One region of the Streptomyces sp. NPDC002463 genome, then DNA from elsewhere that is predicted to be linked to it. Evidence: riboswitches for the same ligand, from Rfam matches in the RefSeq annotation. Region 1 holds a riboswitch; the other holds the start of a gene.
What was found. Region 1 has a riboswitch for ZMP and ZTP ahead of glyA (serine hydroxymethyltransferase). Riboswitches for the same ligand answer to the same signal wherever they lie in the genome.
Positions count from the first base shown of each region.

Region 2: another riboswitch for ZMP and ZTP. It lies ahead of ACFYX3_RS29420 (bifunctional 5,10-methylenetetrahydrofolate dehydrogenase/5,10-methenyltetrahydrofolate cyclohydrolase); the one in region 1 lies ahead of glyA (serine hydroxymethyltransferase).

Region 1 covers NZ_JBIARL010000001.1:592,704-607,567, forward strand. The annotation lists gene ACFYX3_RS02720 (2'-5' RNA ligase family protein) at 1-95, opposite strand, end outside; gene trpS (tryptophan--tRNA ligase) at 187-1,200, opposite strand; gene glyA (serine hydroxymethyltransferase) at 1,316-2,584, opposite strand; ZMP/ZTP riboswitch at 2,648-2,738, opposite strand; gene rocD (ornithine--oxo-acid transaminase) at 2,854-4,059, shown strand; gene ACFYX3_RS02740 (polysaccharide deacetylase family protein) at 4,230-4,925, shown strand; gene ACFYX3_RS02745 (glutathionylspermidine synthase family protein) at 4,929-6,113, opposite strand; gene ACFYX3_RS02750 (hypothetical protein) at 6,132-6,431, opposite strand; gene ACFYX3_RS02755 (hypothetical protein) at 6,581-7,420, shown strand; gene ACFYX3_RS02760 (PLP-dependent aminotransferase family protein) at 7,407-8,846, opposite strand; gene ACFYX3_RS02765 (carboxymuconolactone decarboxylase family protein) at 8,894-9,394, shown strand; gene ACFYX3_RS02770 (isocitrate lyase/phosphoenolpyruvate mutase family protein) at 9,391-10,119, shown strand; gene ACFYX3_RS02775 (hypothetical protein) at 10,113-11,222, opposite strand; gene ACFYX3_RS02780 (hypothetical protein) at 11,224-11,592, opposite strand; gene ACFYX3_RS02785 (hypothetical protein) at 11,585-13,321, opposite strand; gene ACFYX3_RS02790 (malate dehydrogenase) at 13,505-14,494, opposite strand; gene ACFYX3_RS02795 (DUF3017 domain-containing protein) at 14,855-14,864, opposite strand, start outside.
Region 2 covers NZ_JBIARL010000016.1:107,950-122,813, reverse strand. The annotation lists gene ACFYX3_RS29425 (hypothetical protein) at 1-579, opposite strand, end outside; gene ACFYX3_RS29420 (bifunctional 5,10-methylenetetrahydrofolate dehydrogenase/5,10-methenyltetrahydrofolate cyclohydrolase) at 974-1,828, opposite strand; ZMP/ZTP riboswitch at 1,857-1,963, opposite strand; gene ACFYX3_RS29415 (GAF domain-containing protein) at 2,056-3,486, shown strand; gene ACFYX3_RS29410 (aldehyde dehydrogenase family protein) at 3,530-5,053, shown strand; gene ACFYX3_RS29405 (hypothetical protein) at 5,124-5,624, opposite strand; partial or broken gene ACFYX3_RS29400 (hypothetical protein) at 5,904-6,023, opposite strand; gene ACFYX3_RS29395 (hypothetical protein) at 6,023-6,202, opposite strand; gene ACFYX3_RS29390 (sugar phosphate isomerase/epimerase family protein) at 6,274-6,546, opposite strand; gene ACFYX3_RS29385 (dihydrodipicolinate synthase family protein) at 6,546-7,712, opposite strand; gene ACFYX3_RS29380 (Gfo/Idh/MocA family protein) at 7,712-8,863, opposite strand; gene ACFYX3_RS29375 (hydroxyacid dehydrogenase) at 8,903-9,883, opposite strand; gene ACFYX3_RS29370 (carbohydrate ABC transporter permease) at 9,997-10,857, opposite strand; gene ACFYX3_RS29365 (carbohydrate ABC transporter permease) at 10,854-11,789, opposite strand; gene ACFYX3_RS29360 (extracellular solute-binding protein) at 11,786-12,751, opposite strand; gene ACFYX3_RS29355 (helix-turn-helix transcriptional regulator) at 12,756-13,241, shown strand; gene ACFYX3_RS29350 (SIS domain-containing protein) at 13,659-14,603, shown strand; gene ACFYX3_RS29345 (ROK family protein) at 14,596-14,864, shown strand, end outside.

The DNA of each region.
Region 1 (14,864 bases):
GCGGCCGGGTCCCCGAAGCCGGCGCGCCGCTCCTGGAGCAGGCTGCCGTAGGGCTCCGGGACCGCGATCGAAACGCCGAGCGTTACGGTCCCCACGTCGTTCTCCTCCGTCGTCCGTCGAAATGTGTACGGGTGGTGCAGCGCCAGTGTGCGGCCTGCACCACCCTTTCGGCCAGGGTCCTCGGTCTCAGTGCTTGGCGGGCAGGAAGCCGATGCGCTCGTACGTCTGCGCCAGCGTCTCCGCGGCGACCGCGCGGGCCTTCTCCGCTCCCTTGGCCAGGACCGAGTCCAGCGTCTCCGGGTCGTCCAGGTATTCCTGGGTGCGGGCCCGGAACGGCGTGACGAAGTCCACCATGACCTCGGCGAGATCCGTCTTCAGCGCGCCGTACATCTTGCCCTCGTAGCTCTTCTCCAGGTCCTCGACGGACGTGGCGGTGAGCGTGGACATGATGCCGAGCAGGTTGGAGACGCCGGCCTTGTTCTCCGGGTCGAAGCGGATCACCGTCTCGGTGTCGGTGACCGCGCTCTTGACCTTCTTCGCGGTGACCTTCGGGTCGTCCAGGAGGTTGATGAGGCCCTTCGGCGTCGACGCCGACTTGCTCATCTTGATCGTCGGGTCCTGGAGGTCGTAGATCTTCCCCGTCTCCTTGAGGATGTACGGGGCCGGGATCGTGAACGTCTCGCCGAAGCGGCCGTTGAAGCGCTCCGCGAGGTCGCGGGTCAGCTCGATGTGCTGGCGCTGGTCCTCGCCGACCGGAACCTGGTCGGCCTGGTAGAGCAGGATGTCCGCGACCTGGAGGATCGGGTACGTGAAGAGGCCGACGCTCGCGTTGCCGGCGCCCTGCTTGGCGGACTTGTCCTTGAACTGGGTCATGCGGGAGGCCTCGCCGAAGCCGGTGAGGCAGTTCATGACCCAGGCGAGCTGGGCGTGCTCGGGGACGTGACTCTGGATGAAGAGGGTGCAGCGCTCGGGGTCGAGACCGGCGGCGAGCAGCTGGGCGGCGGCGAGCCGGGTGTTGGCGCGCAGCTCGGCGGGGTCCTGCGGGACCGTGATCGCGTGCAGGTCGACGACCATGTAGAAGGCGTCGTGGGTCTCCTGCAGGGCGACCCACTGGCGGACGGCGCCGAGGTAGTTGCCGAGGTGGAACGAGCCTGCGGTGGGCTGGATTCCGGAGAGCACACGGGGACTGTCAGAGGCCATGCACATCATTCTCTCAGGTGTGGGAACCGATCCCCGCCTGGCGGTGGGTGAGACCGGGAACACAGCGTGCCCCCGCGCTCCTGGGGACCAGGAGCGCGGGGGCACGGCTCTCTTCTCAGACCGGGAGGCCCGGGGCCGGGTACGCGGCCATGAGGGCGGCGACCTCGGCGCGGACGGTGGCGAGGGTGTCCTCGTCGCCGGTGCCGGCGGCGGTGACGGCGCGGTCGATCCACTCGGCGACCTCGGCCATGTGGTCCGGGGTGAGGCCGCGGGAGGTGAGGGAGGGGGTGCCGATGCGGATGCCGGAGGGGTCGAAGGGCTTCCGCGGGTCGTACGGGACGGTGTTGTAGTTGACGACGATCCCGGCCCGGTCGAGGGCCTTCGCGGCGATCTTGCCCGGGACCTGCCGGGAGGTGAGGTCGATCAGGATCAGGTGGTTGTCGGTGCCGCCGGAGACGAGGTCGAAGCCGCGGGCGAGGAGCGCCTCGGCGAGGGCCTTGGCGTTGGCGACGACGGCGTGGGCGTAGTCGCGGAAGGAGGGCTGGGAGGCCTCGCGGAGGGCGACGGCGATGGCGGCGGTGGTCTGGTTGTGCGGGCCGCCCTGGAGGCCGGGGAAGACGGCCTTGTCGAGGGCCTTGGCGTGCTCCTCGCGGGACATGAGCATGGCGCCGCGCGGGCCGCGGAGGGTCTTGTGGGTGGTGGTGGAGATGACGTCGACGTGCCCGACCGGGGAGGGGTGGGCGCCGCCCGCGATCAGGCCGGCGATGTGGGCGATGTCGGCGACGAGGACGGCGCCGGACTCGCGGGCGATCTCGCCGAAGGCGGCGAAGTCGATGGTGCGGGGCAGCGCGGTGCCGCCGCAGAAGATGACCTTCGGGCGTTCCTTGAGGGCGAGGTCGCGGACCTGGTCGAAGTCGATGAGCCCGTCGTCCTGGCGCACGCCGTACTGCACGCCCCGGAACCAGCTGCCGGTGGCGGAGACGCCCCAGCCGTGGGTGAGGTGGCCGCCCATGGGCAGGGCCATGCCCATGACGGTGTCGCCGGGCTTCGCGAAGGCGAGGTAGACGGCGAGGTTGGCCGGGGAGCCCGAGTAGGGCTGGACGTTGGCGTGGTCGACGCCGAAGAGGGCCTTGGCGCGCTCGATCGCGAGGGTCTCGACCTGGTCGATGTTCTGCTGGCCCTCGTAGTAGCGGCGGCCGGGGTAGCCCTCGCTGTACTTGTTCTGGAGGACGGTGCCGGAGGCTTCGAGCACGGCGGCGGAGACGTAGTTCTCGCTGGGGATGAGGCGCAGGGTCTCGGCCTGGAGCCGTTCCTCGGCGCCGACGAGGGCGGCGAGCTCGGGGTCGGCTGCGGCGAGCGCGGGGTGCTGCTGCTGGACGGTCATGATGCGGTCCTCCGGGCGTTCGGCGGAACGGTCCCGTGGCGAGGTGCGCACGGGACCGGGATCCCGTGATGCCCAGGCGAGCGGCACCTCGTGTGGTGGAGCGCGCTCGGCTCCCCCGGGGTCGCTTCCCCGTACGCCAGTCGCCGTGCGTGTTTCCACAGTAGCGGGCGCGCCGTCGCCGAGGTTTCCCCGTCCGGCATCCGAGCGACGATAAGAAAGGGGCCACAGCCCCTGGGTCACCCCCGATCCGCAGGACGAACGGAGATCCCGTGTCGAGGACAGAAGACGCGATCGCTTCCGCGGACGCGCACAGCGCTCACAACTACCACCCCCTCCCGGTCGTCGTCGCCTCGGCGGACGGCGCCTGGATGACCGATGTCGAGGGCCGTCGCTACCTCGACATGCTCGCCGGGTACTCGGCGCTCAACTTCGGGCACGGCAACCGGCGTCTGATCGACGCGGCGAAGGCGCAGCTGGAGCGGGTGACGCTGACCTCGCGCGCCTTCCACCACGACCGCTTCGCCGACTTCTGCGCGCAGCTGGCGGAGCTGTGCGGCAAGGAGGCGGTGCTGCCGATGAACACGGGGGCGGAGGCGGTCGAGACGGCCGTGAAGACCGCCCGGAAGTGGGGGTACGAGGTGAAGGGCGTGCCGGACGGGCACGCGAAGATCGTGGTCGCGGCGAACAACTTCCACGGCCGGACGACGACGATCGTGAGTTTCTCGACGGACCACGAGGCGCGGGACCACTTCGGGCCGTACACGCCGGGGTTCGAGATCGTGCCGTACGGGGACCTGACGGCGATGGAGGCGGCGGTCACCGAGAACACGGTGGCGGTGCTGCTCGAACCGATCCAGGGCGAGGCGGGGGTCCTGGTCCCGCCGGCCGGCTATCTGGCGGGGGTGCGGGAGCTGACCCGCCGGCGGAACGTGCTGTTCATGGCGGACGAGATCCAGTCGGGTCTGGGCCGGACGGGGCGGACGTTCGCGTGCGAGCACGAGGGGGTCGTGCCGGACGTGTACATCCTGGGGAAGGCGCTGGGCGGCGGTGTGGTGCCGGTGTCGGCGGTGGTGGCCGACCGTGACGTCCTCGGGGTGTTCCGGCCGGGTGAGCACGGGTCGACGTTCGGCGGGAACCCGCTGGCGTGCGCGGTGGCCCTGGAGGTGATCGCGATGCTGCGGACGGGCGAGTTCCAGGAGCGCGCGGCGGAGCTGGGCGAGCACCTGCACGCGGAGCTGGGGCTGCTCGTGGGCGGCGGTGCGGTGGAGGCGGTGCGCGGGCGCGGTCTGTGGGCCGGGGTGGACATCGTGCCGTCGAAGGGCACGGGCCGGGAGATCTCGGAGAAGCTGATGGCGCGTGGGGTCCTGGTGAAGGACACGCACGGTTCGACGATCCGGATCGCTCCGCCGCTGGTCATCTCGAAGGAGGACCTGGACTGGGGTCTGGAGCAGCTGAGGGGGGTGCTCTCGGACTGACGGGGTCCGTTTGAGGGAGGGCGGGGAGCGGTCCGGTCCGGACCGACCCGGACCGCTTCCAGAGGGCTGCGGGCGCTCCGGTTCGGACCGCCCGGGTCCGCTTCCGGAGGGTGGCGCGAGGTCAACTCGGCGCATTGACAGGGCACTTGGTCTAGGCCAATGATGCCGCCATGCCGAGACTCCGTCTGCGTCACGCCGTGCGTGCCGCGCTCGCCGCCCTCGTCCCGCTCGCGCTCCTCGGCGCGGTCGCCGGACCCACGCACGCCGCCCCGGAGGCGGCCTGGCCCGAGCCCGTCCCGGTGGTCTCGCACGTCGAGACCACCGACCCGGTCGTCTTCATCACCATCGACGACGGCTGGTACCACGACCCGGCGGCCGCGAAACTGCTGCTCGACCGCCGGGTGCCCGCCTCGCTGTTCCTGCTCCCGGGGGCGTACTCGTACGACTCCGGCTACTTCCACACCCTGCTCGACCAGGGCCGCTCCCGCGTCGAGAACCACACCGTCGGCCACCCGGACCTGACCACCCTCGACGCCGCCGGGCAGAAGGCGGAGGTCTGCGGGGCCCGTGACCGGCACCTCGCGGAGTTCGGCGACGGGCCGCGGCTGCTGCGCCCGCCGTACGGCACGTACGACGCGACCACCCGGACCACCGCCCGCGCCTGCGGGGCGAAGGCCCTGGTGACCTGGACGTACGACCTGACGACCTGGGGCCAGTGGACCCCGCCGACCCCGTCGCTGAAGGCCGGCGACATCATCCTGCTGCACTTCAACGAGACGGTGACGCAGGACCTCCGGCGGGCCCTGGACGCGGCCGAGGCCGCCGGTCTCACGCCCGCGCCGCTGCGGGACTACGTCCCCGAGTAGCCGCTACAGGATCACGTGCGGGAGGAAGCGGGCGTACTCGTCGGTGACGAGCCCCGCCGACTCCCGGATCCCGAGCCCCGCCGCCTCGTCCTCGACGACCCACGCGCCGAGCACCACCCGGTTGCCGTCGAAGTCGGGCAGCGGGGCCAGCTCCTGGTAGCAGCAGGCCTCCCCGTCCCGTACGAACGGCTCCGTACCGGCCTCGTGCAGGGTGACGCCCGCGCCCTCGCGGCCGAGCAGCGGCTTGGCGACCCAGCCCGCGGTGGAGGCGAGTTCGCGCGGCCCGTCGAGGTAGGCGGGCAGCAGGTTGGGGTGGTCCGGGTTCAGCTCCCACAGGATCGCGAGCAGCGCCTTGTTGGAGAGCAGCATCTTCCAGGCCGGTTCGATCCAGCAGGTCGTGCCGGTGCCGCCGCCGTTGTCGAGGGTGTCCAGGACGTGCCGGCCGAAGCGGTCGGTGGTCAGCCACTCCCACGGGTAGAGCTTGAAGCAGCTGCGGAGGAAGCGGAGCCGGTCGTCCACGAAGCGGCGCGAGAGCCGGTCCCAGCCGATCCGCTCGACGGAGAGCATCTCGGTGTCGAGCCCGGCCTGCTGGGCGGTCTCGCGCAGGTACGCGACCGTCATCAGGTCCTCGCCGAGCTCGTCGCCGTCCGAGTGGGCGAAGTGGACGGGGCCGGGCGGCAGCAGCGGGGCCTGGCGCCTCCAGGCGTCGACGAGCCGCTCGTGGAGGGAGTTCCACTGGTCGGCGCCGGGGAACCGTTCCTCCATCCAGAACCACTGCGGGCTCGCGGCCTCCACGAGGGAGGTCGGGGTGTCGGCGTTGTACTCCAGCATCTTCGCCGGGCCCGTGCCGTCGTAGCGCAGGTCGAAACGGCCGTACAGGGAGGGGAGTTCGGCCCGCCGCCGCCAGGACTCGGCGACGAGGCCCGCCAGCCTCGGGTCGGTGATCCCGAGCTCGGCGAAGCGGTCGTGCTCGACGATGTGCGCGGCCGCCGCCAGACACAGCGCGTGCAGCTCCTCGACGACCTCCTCCAGCGCCTCGACCTCGGGCAGCGAGAAGGAGTAGTACGCGCTCTCGTCCCAGTACGGGCGCAGCGAACCGTCCGGGTGGCGGGTCAGCGGATAGACGAGACCCTGCTCCTCGACGGTCTGCTGCCAGCCGGGCCGGGGATCGATGGTGTGCCGTTCCATGGTGCGTGCCTGCCCGCCTCAGCCGCCGCCGGTGCCCGAGCAGCCGAAGCCGCCGGTGTCGACGGCGGTCTTGTCGAAGCTGCCGCCGCTCACGCGCTTGTCGCGGACGGAGCCTCCGTAGTAGTACGCGCCGCGGGTGGTGCTGCCGTTGTCGTCGTCGCTGCCGCCTCCGCCGCTCTCGCAGCGGTAGCTGGGCAGCTCCTCGCGGGTCAGCGGGTCCACGCACCGCCGGTCCGGCTCCGAACCGCACGCGGTGATCGTCGCCGCGAGCACACCCATCCCGCCGAGCACCACCGTGCTCGACCTCAGCCTGCGCATGTCCGCCGCCTCCCCTTCACCGCGCCACGTCTTCACCGCGCCACGCTTCCGCCGCGTCACGTCCTCGCCGCGTCACGCCCTTCGCGACCGCACAGTGTAGGCCGGTGATTTTCGGCCTCAGGATCTAGAGTCCTTTCGTGCTACTCGGGATGATTTGCGCGCTCGCCTCGTCCGTCTGCTTCGGCGCGGCCTCGGTGCTCCAGGCGATGGCGGCCCGCGCCGCCGAGCCGGGGACGGGCGGCGGCGTCGACGTCGCGCTGATGTGGCGGGCCCTGCGGCAGTGGCGCTATCTCGCCGGCCTCGGGGCGGACGGCCTGGGCTTCGTGCTGCAGATCGTGGCGCTGCGGACGCTGCCCATCTACGTGGTGGGCGCGGCCCTCGCCGCGAGCCTGGCGGTCACGGCGGTCATCGCCTCCCGTGTCCTGAACGTGCGGCTGCGCCGGGTGGAGTGGTGGGCCGTGGCCGTGGTCTGCGCGGGGCTCGCGATGCTGGCGCTCGCCTCCGGCAAGGAGGGCCACCGGGACGGCTCGGAGGCGCTGCGCTGGGCGCTGCTCGGGATCTCCTTCGGGGTACTGCTGCTCGGCGTCGTGGCGGGCCGGCTGCCGGAGCGGTCCCGTGCCCTCGTCCTCGGCCTCGGGGCGGGGTTCGGCTTCGGGGTGGTCGAGATCGCCGTCCGGCTGATCGACGGCATCGACTTCACCGACCCCGTCTGGTACGCGCTCCTCGTCGGCGGCGGGGCCGCGTTCATGCTGCTGACCTCGGCGCTCCAGCGCGGCTCGGTGACGACGGCGACGGCGGGCGCGGTGCTCGGCGAGACGATCGGACCCGCGATCGTCGGGGTGGCGTGGCTCGGGGACCGTACGCGGGAGGGGCTCAACTGGCTGGCGATCCTCGGTTTCGCCGTGGCGGTGGCGGGCTCCCTGACCCTGGCCCGCTTCGGCGAGGCTCCCGCGCCGGAGCCGGCCCGGGAGCCGGTCAGCCCGTCGTGAGGTCCCCTTGCGGCAGCACCCCGCACAGGGCCTGGAGCGCACCCTGCCAGCCGCTGTCCGGGGGTGTGGCGTAGCCGACGACGAGGCCGTCGAGGGTGGGCGGCACCGTGGGGCGGCGGAACCGGTTGACGCCCTGGACGGCCAGGCCGCGCCAGGCGGCGGCCCGGAGGGTGGCCTGCTCGGTGCCGGGCGGCAGGGCCAGGACGGCGTGGAGGCCGGCCGCGATGCCGCTGACCCGGGTCTCCGGCGAGTGCGCGGCGACGGCCGCCACCAGTTGGTCGCGGCGTCGCCGGTAGCGCAGCCGCATCGCCCGTACATGCCGGTCGTACGCCCCCGAGCGCAGGAACTCGGCGAACGCCAGCTGGTCCGGCGCGCTCGACGACCAGTCCGCGGCCCCCTTCGCCGCCGCGACCTCCTCGGCCAGGCCCTGCGGCAGGACCATCCAGGCGAGGCGGAGTCCGGGCGCCAGGGACTTGCTCGCGGTTCCGAAGTAGACGACGCGCTCGGGGTCGAGGCCCTGGAGCGCGCCGACCGGCTGCCGGTCGTAGCGGAACTCCCCGTCGTAGTCGTCCTCCAGGACGAAGCCGCCGGAGGCCCGCGCCCAGTCGACGACGGCCGCCCGCCGGTCCGGGGGCAGGGCGCCGCCCAGCGGGTACTGGTGGGCGGCCGTCATGAGGACGGCCCCGCATCCGTCGAGCCCGGACAGCTCGTCGGTCCGCGTGCCGCGCTCGTCGAAGGAGAGGACGGGGGTGCCGAGTCCGGCCCGGCGCAGGAGGTCGTCGTGCAGCCAGAGTCCGTACGACTCGACGGCCACGTCCCGCACGCCCCGGGCCCGCAGCACCTCGCCGATCAGCGTCAGGCCGTGCACGAAGCCCGCGCAGATCACGATCCGCTCGGGCCTGGCGTGCACGCCCCGGGCGCGGGCGAGGTACTCGGCGAGGGCGGTGCGCAGTTCGGGGCGGCCGCGCGGATCGCCGTACCCGAAGGCCTCGTGCGGGGCGTCGGTGAGGGCCCGGCGGTACGCCTTGAGCCACTCGGCGCGCGGGAAGGAGGCGAGGTCGGGGGTGCCGGACTGCAGGTTGTGCACGGGCGCGCCGGGCCGGGCCCGGCCGGTGGCCGCCGACGGGGGCGAAGGGAACGACGGCGCCGGCGTCCGGGGCGCGGCGCGGCGGGCGACGCGGGTCCCGGAGCCCTGCCGTGCGGTGAGCCAGCCCTCGGCGACCAGTTCGGCGTAGGCGTCGGCGACGGTGTTGCGGGCCATTCCGAGGTCGGCGGCGAGCGAGCGGGAGGACGGCAGCCGGGTGCCGGCCTCCAGGCGCCCGCTGCGGACCGCCTCTCGCAGGGCGTCCATCAGGCCGGCGCGAAGCCGGGTGCCGCGGAGTTCCAGATGGAGGTCGGCCCCGAAAGTGGACCAGTCGTTCGCCATGGAAATGGACCATACCCCTGCGCCACCCGGCTCGTACGGTGGACGGCATGACGACCACCACGAGCACCGCCGTGTACGCCCACGAGCACGCCCCCCGCCTCCCCCTCGCCGAGCACGTCCCCGAGTTCTACCGGGCGATGCTCCGGTTGGAGGCGGCGGCCGCGAAGGACCTCGACCCGACGCTGTACCACCTGATCAAGCTCCGGGCCTCGCAGGTCAACCGCTGCGCGTTCTGCATCGACATGCACAGCAAGGACGCGCTGGCCGAGGGCGAGAGCATCGAGCGGATCGTGCAGCTGGCCGCCTGGGAGGAGTCCCGGCACTTCTACACCGAGCGCGAGCTCGCCGCGTTCGCGCTGACCGAGGCCGTCACCGTCCTCACCGACGGCTTCGTGCCCGACGAGGTGTACGCGCGGGCCGCCGAGCACTTCGACGAGACCGAACTCGCGCGGGTCATCGCCGCGATCGTCACGATCAACGCCTGGAACCGGATCGGCGTCACCACCCGCATGACGCCCGGCCACTACACCCCGAAGGCCGCGTCGTGAGCGCCGAGGTGCTGCGGGCCCTGCACCGGGACCGGCCCGCGGACCGGCCGCTCGTGCTGCCGGGACCGTGGGACGCGGCGAGCGCCCGCACCTTCGAGGAGGCCGGCTTCCCGGCCCTCGCCACCCCGAGCGCGGGGATCGCCGCCTCTCTCGGGTACGAGGACGGGGCGACGCCCGCCGAGGAGATGTTCGCCGCGGTGGCGCGCATCGTCCGGGCGGTGTCCGTCCCCGTCACGGCGGACCTGGAGGGCGGCTACGGGCTGTCCGCCGCCGAACTCGTCGAGCGGGTGCGGGAGACCGGCGCGGTCGGCGTGAACCTGGAGGACGGCGACGGCGCGGGCGGGCTCAAGGACCCCGGGGCGCACGCGGAGTGGCTGGCGCAGGTACGGGCGGCGGCCGGGCCCGGGCTCTTCGTGAACGCGCGCGTCGACACGTACCTCCGCGAGGGCGTCGCCGATCCGGCCGGGGACGCGGTCGCCCGCGCCCGCCTGTACGCGGAGGCGGGCGCGGACTGCGTGTACCCGATCATGGCCCCGGCCGCCGACCTGCCGGGCCTGCGGGCGGCCCTCGGCGACCTGCCGATGAACGCCCTGTCCCTCCCGGACGGCCCGTCCTTCGGCGAGCTCGGCCGCCTGGGGGCGACCCGCGTCACCTTCGGCCCCGGCCTGCTGCTCCGGTCCCTGCGCGGGCTCGCGGACCTGGCGGCCGAGGTGCGGGCTCAGTAGTCCCCGGGACGGAAGAACTCCAGGGCCACGCGGAGCCGTTCGCGCTGCTCGGGCCAGTCGGCCTCCGGGCCGGCGGCCAGGATCGCGTACTGGTTGCCGTCCGGGGCCGTGAAGGCGCGGTCGACGACCTTGCGGCGGCCGCCCTCGCGGTCGTACGCGTACACGAGCTCGGCGGAGTCGGCCGGCGCGCCGGCCTCGCCGGAGACCCGCCCGAGGCTGATCTCGGAGTACCCGGGCTTGTTGGTCCGCCCGTCCTCGGAGGCCCCGCGCAGCGCGTCGTACGGCGTCATGCCCGCGCCCTCGATGACGAAGACCTGGATCAGGCTCCGCCCGTCGGGCGCGTTGTAGAACACGCCCTGCTCGTTCTCGGTCCGGTTCCAGCCCTCGGGAACGGCGATGGTGAAGCCCTTGAGGTCCTGCTGGGCGCGGTAGCCGGGCGGGGGGACGTCGTCGAGGGGCGTGTCGGAGGGAGAGGGGGTCTCCGAGGGGGCCTGGTCCGGGGACTCGCTGCCCGTGGCGGTGGCGGTGGCGGTGGCCGAGACGGAGGCCGGAGGCCCGGCCGCCGGGCTCTTCCCGCCACCGCCCCACACCATCCAGCCCGCCACGGCACCCCCCACGACGACGGCCCCCGCCACCCCGGCCACGAGAACACCCCACGGCCGGGGCCGGGCCGCCGGGACGGGCGGCCCGGGGTACTGCCGGCCACCGGAGTCGTGGACGAACTCCGGGGCGTAGCCCGGAGGAGGAGGCGGAGACGCCACGGCCCCGGCAGCCGACCCGGGCCGGGCGAACGCGGGCCCGGCGGTCACACCGCCGTCCGGGACCACGGGTCCAGCACTCCGGCCGGGCCACGGGAGCACGGGTTCAGAGGCCTCGCCGCCCTGCGGGACCACAGGTCCGGCAGCCTCGCCGCTCTCCGGCACCACTGGTCCCGGAGCCGCGCCGGCCTCCGGGACCACGGGTCCGGCCGTCGTGCCGCCCTGCGGCACCACAGGCGCCGGGGCCCCGGCGCTCCACGCGGGCGCAGGAGCGGTCCCCGCGGTCCCCGGCTCCACCGCCTCCCAGCTCTGCGTCTCGTCGTTCCAGCGGGCCTTGCCGGTCATCTCATCCTCCGAGCAGGGCGCCGACGGCCTGGCCGACGGCCACGCCCGAGGCGAGGATGCCCGTCACCGCGCCCGCGTCCGTGAGGGCGCGGCGCAGGGCGGCGAGGCGGCCGGTGCCCGCGCTGCCGGTGCCCTCGATCTCGTCCTCCGCGTCGGAGAGTTCGGCGTCGAGCGCGGCCGTCTGCTCCGAGGGGACGACGCCCCCCAGGTCCGCGCGGAGCCGGCGGATGGCCTGGAGGAGCTCCTCCTGCCGGGCGTCGCGGGCGGGCTCGGAGCCGTTCACCGTGCTGGTGACGGTGTTGTTGTCGCCGATGACGACGTTGCCACTGGTGTTGGTGACGTGAATGCCGTTCCCCGTGTTGTCAGCCACGGTCGCCTCCGGTCGTGGAAGTGGTGAAGGTCTTGCTGGTCACGGTGTTGTGGTGGCCGACGGTCACGTTCCCCTTGGTGTTCTCGATGAACGTGCCGCCCTCCGCCACGTGCACGATCTTCTGCTCGAACTCGGCCGTCTCGTAACCGGCTTCGCGCAGCGCGAGCGTCACGCCGTTCGCGACCCGGTCCTGCACGCTCTTCAGGTAGCGGCTGACGTCCATCTCCTGGAAGAGGGAGGCCTCGTCGTCGGAGCCGAGCTCGCGGACCGAGGCCCACGGCCCCTCGGGCAGCGCGCCCGCGTGGCCGCCGGTGAGCACGCGCCACAGCTGGACGACGGAGCGGCCGATCGTGACGAGGGCGTCGCCGGCCGAGCGCGGGGTCCGGCCGAGCGCCCAGACGGCCTTGCCGAAGTAGTGGTTGTGCCGGTAGCGATGGGCGATCCGGTCCGCGTACCGGTAGAGCGGCTTCACCGGCCGCAGGACGTGCGGGGCGACCTCCAGCATGAGCATGCCGCCCTGGGTGTGGACGCGGACGAAGACGGTGGTGACGATCTCCTCGCCCCAGCCGCCGACCCGGATGCGGAGGAAGTGCCGACGGGTCTCGCCGCCCTCCTCGATGGAGCGCGAGCGGTGCGCCTCGAAGCCCTCGGGGGTGTACGGGGCGTCCGTGCGGGCCGGCAGTCCGTCGACGGGCAGGAAGACCACCTCGTCGATCTCCAGCTCGCGCAGCCGGTCCCGTACGGCGGCCTGGAGCTGCGGCGAGCCGTGCGCGGAGGGCACGCGCAGCGCCTCCAGGAGGGGGACGACGTGCCGCAGGACGGCGCTGTTGTCGAGCGGTTCGGGCATCTTGTCGTCGAGGTTCTTGCGGGGACGCAGCTCGACGGAGAGCGACCAGGGCTCGTACGCGGAGCCGGCGCCGCAGAACGGGTCGTGGGAGCCGTACATGATCAGCCGGGCGTGCTGTTCGACCCGGATCCGGTCGCGCAGCCGGCGGAAGCGGGCGCCCTCGGCCTGTTCGGCCGGGTCGGAGCGCTGGTCGGCGAAGCGCTCGCGGGACAGCTCCTGGGTGAGCGCGCGGGCGAACTGGCCGCGCTGGACGGCGACCGCCCAGGCCACGAGGAGCGGCACGGCGATGGTGATCCACACCTCGAGCGGGCCGACCTGCCACAGCTCCTCGGCGACGAAGCTGATCGCGAGGGCGAGGAATTCGCCCGTGTCGGAGAGCGCGCCGACGGGCTCCCAGCCCGACTCGTCGTCGGCGAACGCGAGGGCGAGGAGGAACAGCGCGGACTGGGCGAACATCAGCCGTCCGTACCAGCGCAGCAGGAACGCGGCGACGACCCGGTACACGGGGGCGACGGCGGGGCCGCGCACCCAGCGGGCGAGGGAAAGGATCAGGTAGGGGGTGAGGACGAGCGCGATCAGGCCCTTGGTGAGGGGGATCGCGACGATCCAGAGGGCGAGGATGCCGGCGGCCCAGGCGAGTTCGACGCGGCGGGCGCGCAGCGCGTGGGCGAGGACGCGGCTCGCGTCGTGGCCGAGGGAGGGGGCGGCGAAGCGCTCCTCGTGGACGTACAGCTCGTCGATGACCGCGTCACGGAACCGGTCGTCGAGGTACGTGCCGGCGCAGAGCAGCCGGGTCGCCTCGCTGGCGGCGGGTAAACGGCGCGGGTCCACGGCGGCGGACGGCGGTCCGCTGGGCTGGTGAGGTACGAACGACTGCGCCAAAACTCCCCCGATTGAGTGGAACTGTCCATGTTTCCCGCCGAGTTGGCCAGGAACCGGTGGGACAGCATAGGGGAGGCGGACACTCCGCGTCGGCCCGGAAGAACGACGCCCCCGGGCCGTACGGTCGGTCGTACGGCCCGGGGGCGCCGAGAGTGTGAAGCTGCGGTCAGCTTCGGGTCGGACTCAGATGAGGCCGAGCTCGCGCACCGCGTCGCGCTCCTCGACGAGCTCCTGGACGGAGGCGTCGATGCGGGTGCGGGAGAACTCGTTGATGTCCAGGCCCTGGACGATCTCGTACTTGCCGTCCTTGCAGGTGACCGGGAAGGAGGAGATCAGGCCCTCCGGGACGCCGTAGGAGCCGTCGGACGGAACGCCCATGGAGGTCCAGTCGCCCTCGGCGGTGCCGTTGACCCACGTGTGGACGTGGTCGATGGCGGCGTTGGCGGCGGAGGCCGCGGAGGACGCGCCACGGGCGTCGATGATCGCGGCGCCGCGCTTGGCGACGGTCGGGATGAAGGTGTCGGCCAGCCACGCCTGGTCGTCCACGACCTCGGCCGCGTTCTTGCCGGCGATCTCCGCGTGGAAGACGTCCGGGTACTGGGTCGCGGAGTGGTTGCCCCAGATGGTGAGGCGCTTGATGTCCGTGACCGAGGAGCCGGTCTTCTGGGCCAGCTGCGTCAGGGCGCGGTTGTGGTCCAGGCGGGTCATGGCGGTGAAGCGCTCGGCCGGGACGCCCTTGGCGGCCGACTGGGCGATCAGGGCGTTGGTGTTGGCCGGGTTGCCGACGACGAGGACCTTGATGTCGTCCGCGGCGTGGGCGGCGATGGCCTCGCCCTGCGGCTTGAAGATGCCGCCGTTGGCGGCGAGCAGGTCGCCGCGCTCCATGCCCGGGCCACGCGGGCGGGCGCCCACGAGCAGACCGATGTTGGCACCCTCGAAGCCCTGGTTCGGGTTGTCGAAGATGTCGATGCCCTTGAGCAGCGGGAAGGCGCAGTCGTCGAGCTCCATGGCGGTGCCCTCGGCGGCCTTGACGCCCTGCGGGATCTCGAGGAGGCGAAGCTTGACCGGCACGTCCGCGCCGAGCAGGTGGCCGGAGGCGATGCGGAAGAGCAGCGCGTAGCCGATCTGGCCGGCCGCGCCGGTCACGGTGACATTCACGGGAGTGCGGGTCATGGCGATCTCCGTAAGACAGCTGGCGGTGGGGGTCCCTGCCCCTGGTGCTGGACAGCTCCCCTGATCGACGATCGATCACGTGATCGATCGGTGTCTCGACGTGAAGAGATATCCAGCGGTCAGGCTATCCGACCCGGACCCCCGCGAATCCCCATCCCCTTGTGGTCCGGCTCACTGCCACCCGTCCGGGGACGGTCACCGGCGGTGAATGCGGGGCCGAGATAGCGGAATGGTCACTTCCGTGCCACAGCGCGCCGACGGAGCTTGTACCCGGCTCGGCGTGCACATGACCCTTGAACACGACGGCGCCCGCCCTCCCACGGGGGAGAGGGCGGGCGCCGTGCCGCACGACCCGTGCGGCTAGGTGACC
Region 2 (14,864 bases), on a different contig from region 1:
CCGGGCTGCCTTGAGCCGGAGCGGTTCGCGGCAGAGCAGGGTGGCGGCGTCGCGTACCGCCCGATCGGTGGCGAAGGAGCCGACCAGGCGGGGCCGGGCGACGAGTTCGGCGTGGTGCGGCGTGTCGCAGCGCCGCCGGAGGGCGGTGCCGGGCGCGTCGCGGTCGATGTCGAAGCAGTCGCCGACGCGCAGCGCCTCGTAGGAGACGGAGCTCTCGCGTGCTGGGGCGTCCGTCGGGCGGCCGGAGGGGGTGGCGCCGGTCGGGGACGTGCCGTGGGCGGGTGCGGTGGCCCCGGACCGGGGCGGCTCCGCGGACGTACTGCCCTGCGGGCGGCCCGAGCGGTCCTCGGACGCCGTCCGCGTGCCGCCCGTGGCCGGGCGGTTCGAGGGCGTGCCCGCGCTCGGCGTGTCGGCCGTCCCGGCGGTCGAACCCGTCCCACCGGTGACGACCGGCGCCGGCGCGCCGACCGGGCCGCCGCCCGGCCGGCCGTCGGCGAGTCCGCCACCCTCCGCCCCGCTTCGGGCGGTCAGGAAGGCACCGGCCACGAGGGCTGCCGTGAGCAGGGGCAGGAGGGGCACACCGAACCAACGGGCGCGCCGCGCCTCCGGCCCCGGCCGGGCCGCGCCGAGCCGGACGAAACGCGTGGGCCAGACGGACTCGCCACCGGTGGCAGGGGGCCTGGTGACGAGCGGGCCGGGCTCGAGGGGGCGAGAGAACGCGGCTCCACAGACCGAGGCGCGTCAGTGCCCGTACGGGCGTCTTTCTCACCGGACGGGCCCGGGCGGTCCGGCTCGGTCGGAGGCGTGGCGGTCGGCGGGTGGGACACAGGGACCAGGTTCGCCGTTCGGCGGCGGCGCGGCCAGCCTTCGTCGGCCGCCGGGACCGACCCGTACAGAATCGTGACGATCGCAGACCGCGGGCGCCCACGCCACCGCCGCTCCCCCGTCACCGCCGCCGCCCGGTCACCGTCGACTACAGGCCGAGCTGACGCTCCGCGCCCTCGACCGTCTGGGCGAGGAGCACGGCGATGGTCATGGGGCCGACACCGCCGGGGACCGGGGTGATGAGCGAGGCGCGCTCGGCGGCCGACGCGAAGTCGACGTCGCCGACGTTGCCCGGGTTGTAGCCGGCGTCGATGACGACGGCGCCCGGCTTGATGTCCTCGCCCTTGATGAAGTTCGGCTTGCCGACGGCGGCGACGAGGATGTCGGCCTCACGGACGACCGAGGAGAGGTCCTCGGTGCGGGAGTGGCAGTACGTGACGGTGGCGTCGCGGCCGAGGAGGAGCAGGCCGGCCGGCTTGCCCAGGATCGCGCTGCGGCCGACGACGACCGCGCGCTTGCCGCTGAGCTGGACGTCGTACGCGTCGAGGAGGCGCATGATGCCGCCGGGCGTGCAGGAGACGAAGCCGGGCAGGCCGAAGCCCATGGCGGCGAAGGAGGCCATGGTGACGCCGTCGACGTCCTTCTCGGGGGCGATGGCCTCGAAGGCGGCGCGCTCGTCGATGTGCGGGCCGACGGGGTGCTGGAGCAGGATGCCGTGGACCTCGGGGTCCTCGGACAGGGCGGTGATGGCGGCGACGAGCTCCTCGGTGGTCGTCTCCGCGGGCAGCTCGACGTGCTTGGAGCGGATTCCGGCCTTCGCGCAGCGGTTCTGCTTCATCTTCACGTACGTGACGGAGGCCGGGTCCGCGCCGACCAGGACGGTCGCGAGGCACGGCGTGACGCCGGTGCGGCGGGTGATCTCGGCGGCGCGGGCGGCGGTCTCCTCGACCGTGCGGCGGGCGAGGGCCGTACCGTCCATGAGGATGGCGGTGCTGGTGGACATGGCAACTCCTGGGCGTCGTCTCTGACCGGTGGTTCGCCCAGGCGCACGGCATCGACACGGTCGCGCCGCAGGGGACGCACCGCCGGGCCGCTCCCCGGTGGTGATCCACCTCAAGCGCCAGTCACGGCCCGAGCACCACTCTACGTGAGGGGCCGGGGGCCGGTCCCGGACAGGGTGCACATGCCGAGGTGCGAGGGAGCTTGTCGGCGGCCGCCGGGCGCACCACGATGACCGCGACGGGCCGGAACGACCTCGACGAGGAGGCCGAGTTGAGCGAAGCGTGGGTGGCCGCGGAGCCACGGACGGAACGGGACGAAGACGCGGACCGGTGCGGGGGCACCGACCGGGGCAGGGCGACTCGCCGGGGCACGGAAACCCACCCGCGTGCGGACGAGAACCGGCCCTCCACGGACGACGACGGGAGCACTGGCGTCGACGACGGGAGCGCTGACGTCGACCGGACCCTCCGGGAGGCGCGCCCGCTGGTGGCGGCGTCCTGGCGGCGGTCCGTACGCGCGCGCGTGAGCCCCGACGGTTCGGCGCGGGTGGAGCTGGACGAGGACGAGCTCGCCGCGTACCGCGAAGCACATCCCCTCTCCGCGGCGATGCCGGTGATCCGGGAGCTGATGGGGGCGTACGCGACGGACGGGGAGCATCTACTCGCGGTCTGCGACGCGGCCGGGCGGATGCTGTGGGTCGAGGGGCATCCGGGGACCCTGCGCAAGGCCCGGGGGATGAACTTCGTGGCCGGGGCCCGCTGGTCGGAGGCGGCGGCCGGGACGAACGCGCCGGGCACCGCGCTGGCCATGGACCGGCCGGTGCAGGTCGTCGCCGCCGAGCACTTCCGGCGTCCGGTGCGGGCGTGGACCTGCGCCGCGGCCCCCGTGCACGACCCGTACAGCGGGCGGGTGCTCGGCGCGATCGACATCACGGGCGGGAAGCGGCTCGCGCACCCGCACAGTCTCGGCTTCGTGCAGGCGGTGGCGCGCGCGGCCGAGTCCCAGCTGGCCCTGCTCGGGCCGGCCCCGGACCCGGGGTGTATCCGGCTGTCGGCGCTCGGCCGGGACGAGGCGGTGCTCTCGGTGGGCGGGCGGCGACTGCGGCTGAGCCGCCGGCACAGCGAGATCCTGGTGGTCCTCGCGCACCGGCCGGACGGGGTGGGCGGCGACGAGCTGCTCACGCTCCTGTACGAGGACGAGTCGGTCACCCCGGTGACGCTGCGGGCGGAGCTGTCCCGGCTGCGGGCGCTGCTCGGCGCGGACGCACTGCGGTCGCGGCCGTACCGGCTCGCGGGGGCGGTGGACGCGGACTTCGCGACGGTCGACCGGAAGCTCGCCTCGGGGGCCGTGGCGGCGGCGGCCGGGGACTACGCGGGCCCGCTGCTCCCTGCGTCGACCGCGCCCGGGGTCGTACGGCTGCGGGAGCGGCTGGCGGACCGGCTGCGGGCGGCGCTGGTGGACCGGGCCGATCCCGGGCTGCTCGCCGACTGGGCGTACAGCGCGTGGGGCGAGGACGACGTGGTGGTGTGGCGGGCGCTGTGCGCGGCGGTTCCGGCGCCCCAGCTTCCTCCCGTACGGGCGAGGCTCGACTCCCTGGAGGCGGAACTGTCCGCCGGTGCAACGGGCTTGCAACGTTCGGGTCACCACACTCGGGCGTGAGCGCCGGCCAGGGACGGCCGGCGCGTCGAGGGAGGCCATGCCGATGACCCGTTACGCCGCACCCGGCACCGAGGGCGCGCTCATGTCGTACCAGGCCCGCTACGACCACTGGATCGGCGGCGAGTACGTCGCCCCGGCGGGCGGGCGCTACTTCGAGAACCCCAGCCCGGTCGACGGCCGGCCCTTCACGGAGGTCGCGCGCGGCACCGCCGAGGACGTGGAACGCGCCCTCGACGCGGCGCACGCGGCGGCCCCGGCGTGGGGGCGGACGGCGCCGGCGGAGCGGGCGGCAGTCCTGCTGAAGATCGCGGACCGCATGGAGAGCAACCTGGAGGCGCTGGCGGTCGCCGAGACGTGGGACAACGGCAAGCCGGTCCGGGAGACTCTCGCCGCGGACATCCCGCTCGCGATCGACCACTTCCGCTACTTCGCGGGGGCGCTGCGGGCCCAGGAGGGCGCGCTGAGCGAGATCGACGACGACACCGTGGCGTACCACTTCCACGAGCCGCTGGGCGTCGTCGCACAGATCATCCCGTGGAACTTCCCGATCCTCATGGCGGTCTGGAAGCTGGCCCCGGCGCTGGCGGCGGGCAACGCGGTGGTCCTCAAGCCGGCCGAACAGACCCCGGCCTCGGTGCACTTCTGGCTGAGCCTGGTCGCGGACCTGCTGCCGCCGGGCGTCCTGAACGTCGTCAACGGCTTCGGCGAGGAGGCCGGCAAGCCGCTGGCGTCCAGCCCGCGGGTGGCGAAGATCGCGTTCACGGGAGAGACGACGACGGGCCGCCTCATCATGGGGTACGCCGCCGAGAACCTGAAGCCGGTCACCCTCGAACTCGGCGGCAAGTCCCCCAACATCTTCTTCGACGACGTGTGGGCGGCGGACGACGACTTCCGCGACAAGGCGCTCGAAGGCTTCACGATGTTCGCCCTCAACCAGGGCGAGGTCTGTACCTGCCCCTCGCGGGCCCTCGTCCAGCGCGGCCACTACGCCGACTTCATGGAAGCGGCGGTCGCCCGCACGGAGAAGATCGTCCCGGGCCACCCCCTGGACACGGACACGATGATCGGCGCCCAGGCCTCCGCCGACCAGCTCCGCAAGATCCTCTCCTACCTGGAGATCGGCCAGAAGGAGGGCGCGAAGATCCTGACGGGCGGCCAGATCGTCGAGCACGGCGGCGAGTTGGCGGGCGGCTACTACGTGCAGCCGACCGTCTTCGAGGGCGACAACCGCATGCGGATCTTCCAGGAGGAGATCTTCGGTCCGGTGGTGGCGGTGACCTCCTTCACCGACTTCGACGACGCGATCCGTACGGCCAACGACACCCTCTACGGCCTCGGCGCCGGCGTCTGGACCCGCGACACGAACACCGCCTACCGCGCGGGCCGCGCGATCCAGGCGGGCCGCGTCTGGACGAACTGCTACCACGCCTACCCGGCCCACGCGGCCTTCGGCGGCTACAAGCAGTCGGGGGTGGGCCGGGAGACCCACAAGATGATGCTGGACCACTACCAGCAGACGAAGAACCTTCTTGTCAGCTACTCGCCCAAGAGGCTCGGCTTCTTCTAGGGGTAGCAAAAAGGTGCCTGAACTGGACTCCGCCGGGCGCCTTCCTCGAGATTTACCCGAGGTTGATCCGTCAGTACCGGGGAGCCGGCGCGATCGGCCTGAGAGCAGGTTCCGACCACAGTTCCACGGACAGCGGCTCGGTGGTCCCATGAGGTCGAGGAGCAGGATCTCGTTGTCGCCCGGGCCCCCAGAGGGGGGCCGGGGCGTAGAGGGTGTGCTGGAGCCCTTCTCGGTCCTCAGGCGACCGATGAGGAAACCGTTGAGCCAGACCCAGGGTGCGGTCGCTGCCGAGGACGGCGATGAAGGCATCGGCTGCCGCGGGCAGGCCGACGACGGCACGGTGGAACGCGGGGCCCGTGACGGTTTCCGTGGCGGATCCGGCAGCCGCCGCGCCGGTCAGACCGGTCAGGTCCTCGAGCGGGAGCACTCTGATGTCCCAGCCGAACAGGTGCTGGTGGTCCAGGCGTACGCCGGCGACCAGGCCCTTCCGGTCGGCCAGGTGGGGGCCGTAGCCGACCCGCCCGAAGGGCTCGACGAGGATCTCCAGCTCTGTGCCACCCTCGGGGATCACCTGCTCGGCGTTCGGGTACGGCGACGAGGCGTCCGTCGAGGAAGATCTGGGCCAGGTCCCGGATGCCGTCGAGCGCTTCGGCGGCGTCGGCGCTGTCCCGGACGTGGTTTTTCGCGCATCAGGAAAAGAAAGACACGAGTCCGTCGCACTCGGCGGACGCCACCACGGGCCCGCCCAAGGGCGACCCCGGAGAGGCGCGTACGGACGGAGCCGGTGGACCCATCCGCTGGCGGAAGCAAGCTCGACCACGGCGGTGCCGTCCGGCAGGAAGGTGCACTCCCCGCCGGCGATCGGCCGTCGGGGTCGGAGCAGCCGCCCACCCGTGCAGGGGGGTTCCGGGTGGGCGGCCGTGACGGCGGCGAGGGTGCCCTCGCCGCCGTCGGTCACAGGACGGCTCATCAAGTGATCGTCCGGTCTGAGGGAGCACGGCCGTCGGTGTCGGCGGGCAGGGGCAGGGGCCGGTCACAGACCTGGTGGACGGCCCGGTCGGCGCAGAACATCGAGTGCAGCGGCTCGATCGCCAGGTGCACACCGAAGTCGTCGGCGCGCGGGGCGAATTCGGCGAGCAGATCCGCCACGTGTTCCTGGCGGTGGCGAGGTCTCGGCCCTCCTCGGGCAGACCGCCGGCCACCGTGACCAAGGTGTCGGTTCACGGCTCGGCGACCTCCTCCAGCGCGCGGAGGTTCTCGGCGAGAGCGGTTCGGCGACCTTCGGGGCCGGGGGCCGTGAGGAAGCCGCCCCGGCACAGGGTGCTGGCCTTCAGGCCCGCGTCGCGGACCAGCCTCGCCGCCTCGGTGACGCCGATCTCGGCGACCTTGTCCCGCCACAGGCCGATCGCCGGGATGCCGGCGTCCACGCAGTCCTGAACGGCCTCGGGCAGGCTCCAGCCCTTGGTGGTGATCTGGTTCAGCGACAGTCGCATCAGGCCTCCGCCCCCGCGACGGTGAGGAACGCGCGCATCCGGTGGACGGCGAGGTCCGGGTCGGGCAGGGTTCCGGCCGCGTCCGCGAGACGGAACAGCTCCACGAGATGCGGGAGGGTGCGTCCGCTCTGTGCCCCGGCGACCATGGTGAAGTGGTCCTGGTGGCCGGACAGCCAGGCCAGGAACACGATGCCGGTCTTGTAGTGGAAGGTCGGCGCGGCGAACAGGTGCCGGGCCAGCGGCACGGTCGGGGCGAGCAGTGTGTCGTACCGGTCCGGGTCGCCGGCGTCCAGGGCGTGCAGCGCGGCGGCCGCCGTGGCGGCGATCGGGTCGAAGACGCCCAACAGGGCGTGGCTGTGGCCGAGTTCGTCGCCGCGGATGAGCTCCGGGTAGTTGAAGTCGTCGCCGGTGTAGAGCCGGACTCCCTCGGGCAGGGCACGGCGCAGGGCGATCTCGCGGTCGGCTTCGAGCAGGGACACCTTGATGCCGTCGATCCGGTCGGCGTGTTCCTTGATGAGGGTGAGGACCGTCTCGGAGGCCAGGTCGAGGTCGGCGGAGCCCCAGTAGCCCTTCAGTGCCGGGTCGAACATCTCGCCGAGCCAGTGGAGGATGACGGGGCGCCGCGACTGGCCGATCAGCCGGCCGTACACGTGCAGGTAGTCGTCCGGGCCTCCGGCCTCGGCGGCGAGTGCCCGGCTGGCCATCAGGATCGGCTGGGCGCCGGCCTGCTCGACCACCTCCAGCTGTTCCTCGTATGCGGCGAGGATCTCCCCCAGGGAGGCGTCCACCGAGCGAAGCTGGTCCGTGCCGACGCCGCAGGCGAGGCTGCCGCCCACGGCGCGGGCCTCCGCTCCGGAGCGGGTGATCAGCTCCTTGGTCGCGGCCCAGTCGAGACCCATGCCGCGCTGGGCGGTGTCCATGGCGTCGGCGATGCCGAGGCCGAGCCACCACAGGTGGTGACGGAAGGCGAGGGTGGCCTCCCAGTCCACGGCGGCGGGTGCGCCGGGGGCGTTGTGTCCGAGCGGGTCGGCGACCACGTGCGCGGCGGCGAACGCGGTCCGGGAGGAGGTCGCGGCCCGGTAGGGGGACGCCGTCCCCGGCAGGTCCAGCGGCTGGGGGGCACGCAGCCGGTGTACGCCGATGCCGGGAAGCCTGATCGAGGGCATCAGACCTCCAGGTCGGGGACGTCGAGGCGGCGGCCTTCGCGGGCGGAGCGCAGCCCGAGTTCGGCGAGCTGGACGCCCTTGGCTCCTTCCAGCAGGTCCCACTGGTAGGGCGCGCCGGTGGCGACGTGCCGGAGGAACAGCTCCCACTGCACCTTGAAGCCGTTGTCGAACTCGGCGTTGTCCGGGACCTGGTACCACTGGTCGCGGAACGACTCGGTGACCGGCAGGTCGGGGTTCCAGACCGGCTTGGGTGTCGACGCCCGGTGCTGGACACGGCAGTTGCGCAGGCCCGCCACGGCGCTGCCCTCGGTTCCGTCGACCTGGAACTCCACCAGTTCGTCGCGGTCCACCCGTACCGCCCACGAGGAGTTGATCTGTGCGGTGATCCCGCCCTCCAGCTCGAAGATGCCGTACGCGGCGTCGTCGGCGGTCGCGGCGTAGGGCTCGCCCCGCTCGTCCACGCGCTCGGGGATGTGGGTGGCGGTGTGCGCGTACACCGAGCGGACCGGGGCGACGACGTTGTCCAGCACGTACCGCCAGTGCGGGAACATGTCGAGGATCATGCCGCCGCCGTCCTCGGCCCGGTAGTTCCAGGACGGGCGCTGCGCCTCCTGCCAGTCGCCCTCGAACACCCAGTACCCGAACTCGCCGCGGACGGAGAGGATCCGGCCGAAGAAGCCGCTGTCGACCAGCCGCTTGAGCTTGAGCAGACCGGGCAGGAACAGCTTGTCCTGGACGGCGCCGTTGCGCACCCCCGCCTCGCGGGCGAGTCGGGCCAGCTCCAGTGCGGCGTCGAGGGATTCGGCCGTGGGCTTCTCTGTGTAGATGTGCTTGCCCGCCGCGATCGCCTTACGGATCGCGGGTTCACGCACCTGGGTCAGCTGGGCGTCGAAGTAGATCTCCGCCAGTGGGTGGGCGAGCGCCTCGTCCAACGAGGTCGTCCAGTGCTCCAGGCCGTGGCGCTCGGCGAGCGCCTTCAGCTTGTCGACGCTGCGACCGACCAGGATCGGCTCGGGCCAGAGCACGTCGCCGTCGCCGAGGGCGAGGCCGCCCTGGTCGCGGATGGCCAGGATCGAGCGGACCAGGTGCTGACGGTAGCCCATCCGGCCGGTGACACCGTTCATCACGATGCCGATCACCTTGCGGGACATGGTCGGTACTCCTTGGTGGTGCAGTGGGGCGGGCGGCGGTCACGCCGTGCGGTGGACGTCCTGTGCCAGCACCGGGTGGGCGAAGGGCAGCCCGGTGGTGTAGCGGGCGAGTTCGTCGGCCGCGGCAGCGGCCATACGGTGAAGTTCGCCGCCCAGGGAGCCGGCGATGTGCGGCGTGAGCAGGACGTTGGGCAGGTCGTAGAGCGGGGAGTCCGCGGGCAGCACCTCGGGCGAGGTGACGTCGAGTACGGCGCCCAGACGGCCGGAGACCAGCTCGTCGACCATGGCGTCCTGGTCGATCAGGGAGCCGCGGGAGGTGTTGATGAGCGTGGCCCCGTCGGGCATGAGGGCGAGACGGCGGCCGTCGATCATGTGCCGGGTGGACGGCAGTTGCGGAGCGTGGACGCTCACCACGTCGCTGAGCGCGCACAGTTCGTCGAGTCCCACCGAACGGACGCCGAGTGCGTCGGCCTCGTCGGGTTCCACGTAGGGATCGTGCAGCAGCAGCTCCAGGTCGAAGGGCCGGAGCAGTTCGATCACACGGCGCCCGATCTGGGAGGCGCCGACGATGCCGACGGTGCGGCGATGGTTGCCGATGTGGCTGTAGGCGACCTGCCAGTCGTACGGGGCGCGGCGCCCTCGATAGTCGGCGGCCAGCCGCAGCACCTGCTTGTTGGAGAACAGGACGGCGGCGACGGTGTACTCGGCGACCGGCAGGGCATTGACCCAGGCGGCGGAGGCGACCTGGATGCCGCGTTCCCAACAGGCTTCCGTGACGTGGTGTTTGACCGAGCCGGCGGCGTGGATGACGGCACGCAGCCGGGACGCGGCCGCCAGGACCCGTTCGTCGAGGGACGGGCAGCCCCAGCTGGTGAGGAGGACTTCCGTCTCGGCGAGTGCGGTGAGGGCCTCGGGCGTGGTGAAGTCGTCGAGGACGAGCGCGGGGTCGAGGTCGGCGAGCCCGTTCAGCCGCTCCATGGTGTCCGCGTCGATCAGTCGGGGGGCGAGCTCGGGGTGCATGGCGAGGAGCACGCGCGGTCGGTGCCGGTCGGGACCGGAGCGTCCGGCGGCTGACGTGGACTGCTGGGGCACGGGGTACTCCGTTGGGTCGGCGGGGCTCGCGGTCGGGGCGGTCACTTGACGCTGCCTGCGGTGAGGCCGGCCTTCCAGTGCCGTTGCAGGGCGACGAACGCGACGACGAGCGGGATCACGGCCACCAGGGAACCCGTGACCACCAGCGGATAGAACTCGGGGAAGCTGCGGGTCTGCGCGTTCCACGTGTACAGCCCGAGGCTGACCGGGAAGAGCCGGTCGTCGGAGAGCATCACCAGCGGCAGGAAGAAGTTGTTCCAGATGGCGGTGAACTGGAACAGGAACACCGTGACGAAGCCCGGCATCACCATCCGCAGGCCGATCGACCAGAAGGTGCGCAGTTCTCCGGCGCCGTCCATCCTCGCGGCCTCCAGGACCTCGCCGGGCACGTATCCGGCGACGAAGATCCGGGAGAGGTACACGCCGAAGGGGAAGACCAGGCTGGGGATGAAGACGGCCCAGAAGGTGTTGACGATGCCGACCTTGGAGGCGAGCAGGTACATCGGCAGCGCGAGCGCCGTGGTGGGCACGAGGACACCGACCAGCACCAGACCGAACAGCTTCTCCTTACCGGGGAACCGGTAGACCTCGAAGGCGTAGCCCGCGCAGACGCAGATGAAGGCGCAGAGCAGGGCGCCGCCGCCGGCGTAGAGCAGGGAGTTGAGGTACCAGCGGAAGTAGATGCCGCCGTCGGCGGTGGCCAGGCCGTGCAGGTTCTCACCGAGGTGGAGGTTGCTCAGCGAGAGGCTGTTGCCGCCGACCAGGTCCGGGGCGTTCTTGGCGGAGGCGGTGAGCAGCCAGCCGAGGGGCAGCATGGTGTAGAGGGTGACCAGCACGAGGGCGGCGTTGACCGCGCCCTTGGACAGGGACCAGGGTCGGGGCTTCCTTGCGTGCGCGCTCATCGGGCGGCCTCCGTCCGGCGCTCGGACCGGCCACGGCCGACCCTGGTGACGATGAAGGAGAGCACGGCGGCGACAAGCGCGAGCAACACCGAGGAGGCGGCGGCGAGACCGTAGTCGTTGTGCTCGAAGGCCGCGGTGTACGCGTACATGTTGGGGGTCCAGGTGGTGGTGACGCCCGGGGCCGCGCCGCGCAGGATCATCGGCTCGGTGAACAGCTGGAGCGCCCCGATGACGGTGAACAGGGCGACCATCGTGATCGACGCCTTGATCAGCGGGATCTTGATGCTGACCGCGGTGCGCAGGGCGCCCGCGCCGTCCACCAGGGCCGCTTCCTGGACCTCACGGGGGATGGCCTGCAGCGCGGCGAAGAAGATGATCATGTTGTAGCCGGTCCATTCCCAGACCGCGATGTTGACCACGGCGGGCAGGGGATGGCCGAGGAAGTCGATCTGCGCGCCGGCGCCGCCGAGCGCGTCGATGACCGGGCTGATGCCGGGGGTGTACAGGTACGTCCAGATCAGGGCCGCGATGATGCCGGGAACGGCGTGCGGCAGGAACAGCGCCAGCTGGAAGAAGCGCTTGGCCCGTGCGTACACCGAGTCGAGGAGCAGGGCCACGATCAGCGACAGGCCGATCATCACCGGGATGTAGAGCAGGCAGTAGCGGGCGATCGTCAGGAATCCGTCCCGGTAGGCCGGATCCGTCAGTGCGCGGGTGTAATTGGCGAGCCCGTCGAAGACGGCTTCGGCGTCACCGAAGCCGAGGCCGGAGCGCTGCTCGGTGAACAGGCTCAGATAGCCGGCGTAGCCGATCGGGACGAGCATCGCCGCGGTGAAGAGTACGAGGAACGGGGCGATCAGTGCGGCGGGGGCCCCGTACCTCCCGCGCCGCCGCCCAGTGGCGCGGGAGGAGTCATGGGTGCGGCCGGTCACGGGGCGACCTTGAGTCCGCGGTTCTCGATCCCGGCGACGGTGCCCTTCTGGGCGGCGTCGACACCGGCCTCGATGGTGCCGCCCTGGCCGAGCTTGCCGAAGGCGTCCTTCAGCTCGTTGTTGGTGACGCCCATGACCGGGCCCCACTGCCAGTCCGGCTCGATCGACTTGGCGGCGTCGGTGAAGACGCTGTAGATGTCCTGGCCGCCGTAGAAGTCGGTGTTGAAGGCGGCCTTGGCGACCGGCACGAGCGCAGGCGCGGCGGGGTACATCGAGGAGGTGCCGGAGGCGATGCGCGCCTTGATGCCCTCGGGGGTGGTGGTGGCCCAGGTCGCGAACTCGACGGCCGCCTCGGCCTTCCTGCTGTTCTTCGAGACGGCGAAGGTGGAGCCGCCGAGCATGCCGCTGGCGGGGCTGCCGTCCCAGGTCGGGACCGGGGCCACGGCCCACTTTCCGGAGGCTTCGGGGGTGGTGGCCAGGCTGCTCTTGAGCACGCCGCCGCCCCAGGCGGCGCCGAGGTAGCCGGCGGTCTCGCCCTTCTGCAGCGAGGCGGTCCACTGCTGGCTGAACGACGGGTGGAGGCGTACCAGGTCGTCGGAGACCAGCTTCTGCCAGTAGTCGCCGACGCGGTTCGTCTCGGGGCTGTCGATGTCGACCTTCCAGGCGTCGCCTGAGGTGGCGAACCAGTGGGCGCCGGCCTGCCAGGAGAACGCCTCGAAGGGGCTGGGGTCGTCGGGGAAGAAGGTGCCGATCCGGGTCTTGGGGTCGGCCGCCTTGAGCTTCTGCGCGTCGGCCCGGTACTCGTCCCAGGTCTTCGGCGGGGTGGTGATGCCGGCCTTCTCGAAGAGGTCCTTGCGGTAGAAGAAGGCCTGCGGGGCGGCGTCGAGCGGGAGTGCCCACGTGGAGTCGGCGAGGGTGGTCAGCTGGACGGCCTGCGGCAGGTACTTCGCCTTCAGGTACAAGGTGGTGTACCGGGCGCAGGCGCTCAACGACCCGGACGTCCGGGAGATCGTCCAGACCTGTGTGCAGGCCGGGGAACAGGCGCGCGTCTTCCCCGACCTGCCGCTCAGCCTGACGATCTGCGACGAGGAGTTCTGCGTCGTCAACATCCCCTTGCCGAGGTTCGGCCGGGCGCACGCGATGATCGTGCGGCGTTCCGAGCTCCTGGACGCGTTCATCGGCGTGTTCGAGTCCTACTGGCGACTGGGCGTGCCCCTGCCCGCCTGCGACGACACGGTCGGCGCGGACGCCGATGCGTCGGCGAACCCGCCCGAGGACGCCCGCCGTCTGCTGACCTGCCTCAGCTCCGGGCTGACCGACGAGTCCATCGCGCGGGAACTCGGCGTCAGCGAACGCACCATCGCCCGCCGCATCGCACGCCTCCAGGAGATCGTCGGCGCCCAGACCCGGTTCCAGCTCGGGGTCCAGGCATCCCGCCGCGGCTGGCTCTGAGAGCCGTCGACCCGCACTCGGTGGTACCCGCACACCTGCTGTCGCACGACGTAGTGCGCCCGTAGCCGCTCCTCACACCGAGCCGCCACGTGCCAGGGCGTGACCGTCCTCGCCGGCGCCGCCCGCATCGACACCGGCCTCCCTCACGCGGTCCAGGCCGTCGGCCCCCCATGCGCGGCCTCGCCTTCACCGACGGGGGGGGGAGCGCAACGCCCGACAGGCGCGTCCCCTGCGCCGAAACACCCCTGCGATGACTCCGCGCCCTGCGCCTCTGGACCACAGGCCGCGCATTCCGTCATACTCCCGCCAGAATCTATGCTCGAAAATGCTCGAAGAGTGGCTAGATCAATCAGCTTCGCGCATAGACGGGTTTCGGGCTGCCACTCATCGCCCGGCTTCATCAGGGAGTCACCGCATATGTCCACGACCTGCCGCACCACCATCGAGATCACCTCCCAGCCGGACACCTGGCTACGGGCGAAGGCCTTACTGAGCCTCCATTCCGAGGTCCTGCCCCGTCGCGGCGAGCGGGTCGCCGTCGTCGGCTGCGGAACGTCCTGGTTCATGGCCCAGGCCTACGCCGAGCTCCGGGAGCGGGGCGGGCACGGCGAGACCGACGCGTTCGCGGCTTCGGAGTTCCCCCATGGGCGCGCGTACGACCGGGTGCTCGCAATCACCCGGTCCGGCACCACGAGCGAGGTCCTCGACCTCCTGGGCCGGCTCAAGGGCACCACGCCGACGGGCGCGATAACCGCCGCCCCCGAGACCCCTGTCATGAAGGTGGCCGACGCCGTGGCCGTACTCGGTTTCGCGGACGAGGAGTCGGTGGTGCAGACCCGGTTCGCCACCACCACGCTCGCGCTGCTACGAGCGCATCTGGAGGCGGAGGACGCGCTGCCGGCCGGTGTGCGATCGCTCGACGAGGCGATCGCCGACGCGCGGCGGGCGATCGCGCTGGATCTGGATGCCGAGCTGTGCGCCGCCGAGCAGTTCACCTTCCTGGGCACCGGGTGGACCTACGGACTGGCGTTGGAGGCCGGGCTGAAGATGCGCGAGGCCGCCGGGGCGTGGACCGAGGCGTACCCGGCCATGGAGTACCGGCACGGGCCGATCAGCATCACCGGACCGGGCCGTGTGGCGTGGGTGTTCGGTCCGACCCCGGCGGGCCTGGCCGACGACATCGCCCGCGTCGGTGGGACGATCGTCGCCGGATCCGTCCACGGGCCCGGCACGCTGGACCCGCTGGCGGACCTCGTCCTGGCCCAGCGGCTGGCCGTCCGGCTGGCCGAGGCGCGGGGCTACGACCCCGACCGCCCCCGCAACCTGACCCGTTCCGTCATCCTCGAGGCCTCCCATGCGTGACGAGACCGAGGAGCGGGACTGCGTCATCGCGCTGGACGTGGGCGGGACCAGCATGAAGGGCGCGCTCGTCGACCGCGACATGGCGGCCCTGCACACCGTGCGCAGGGCGACGCCCCGCCGGTGGGGCCCGGACGCGGTGATCGCCGAGATCGCGGCCGTCCTGCACGAGCTCGACAGGAACGCCGCCACGCACGGGCTGACCGTGCGGGGTGCGGGGGTGGTCGTCCCGGGGATCGTCGACGAGGAGACGCGGACAGCCGT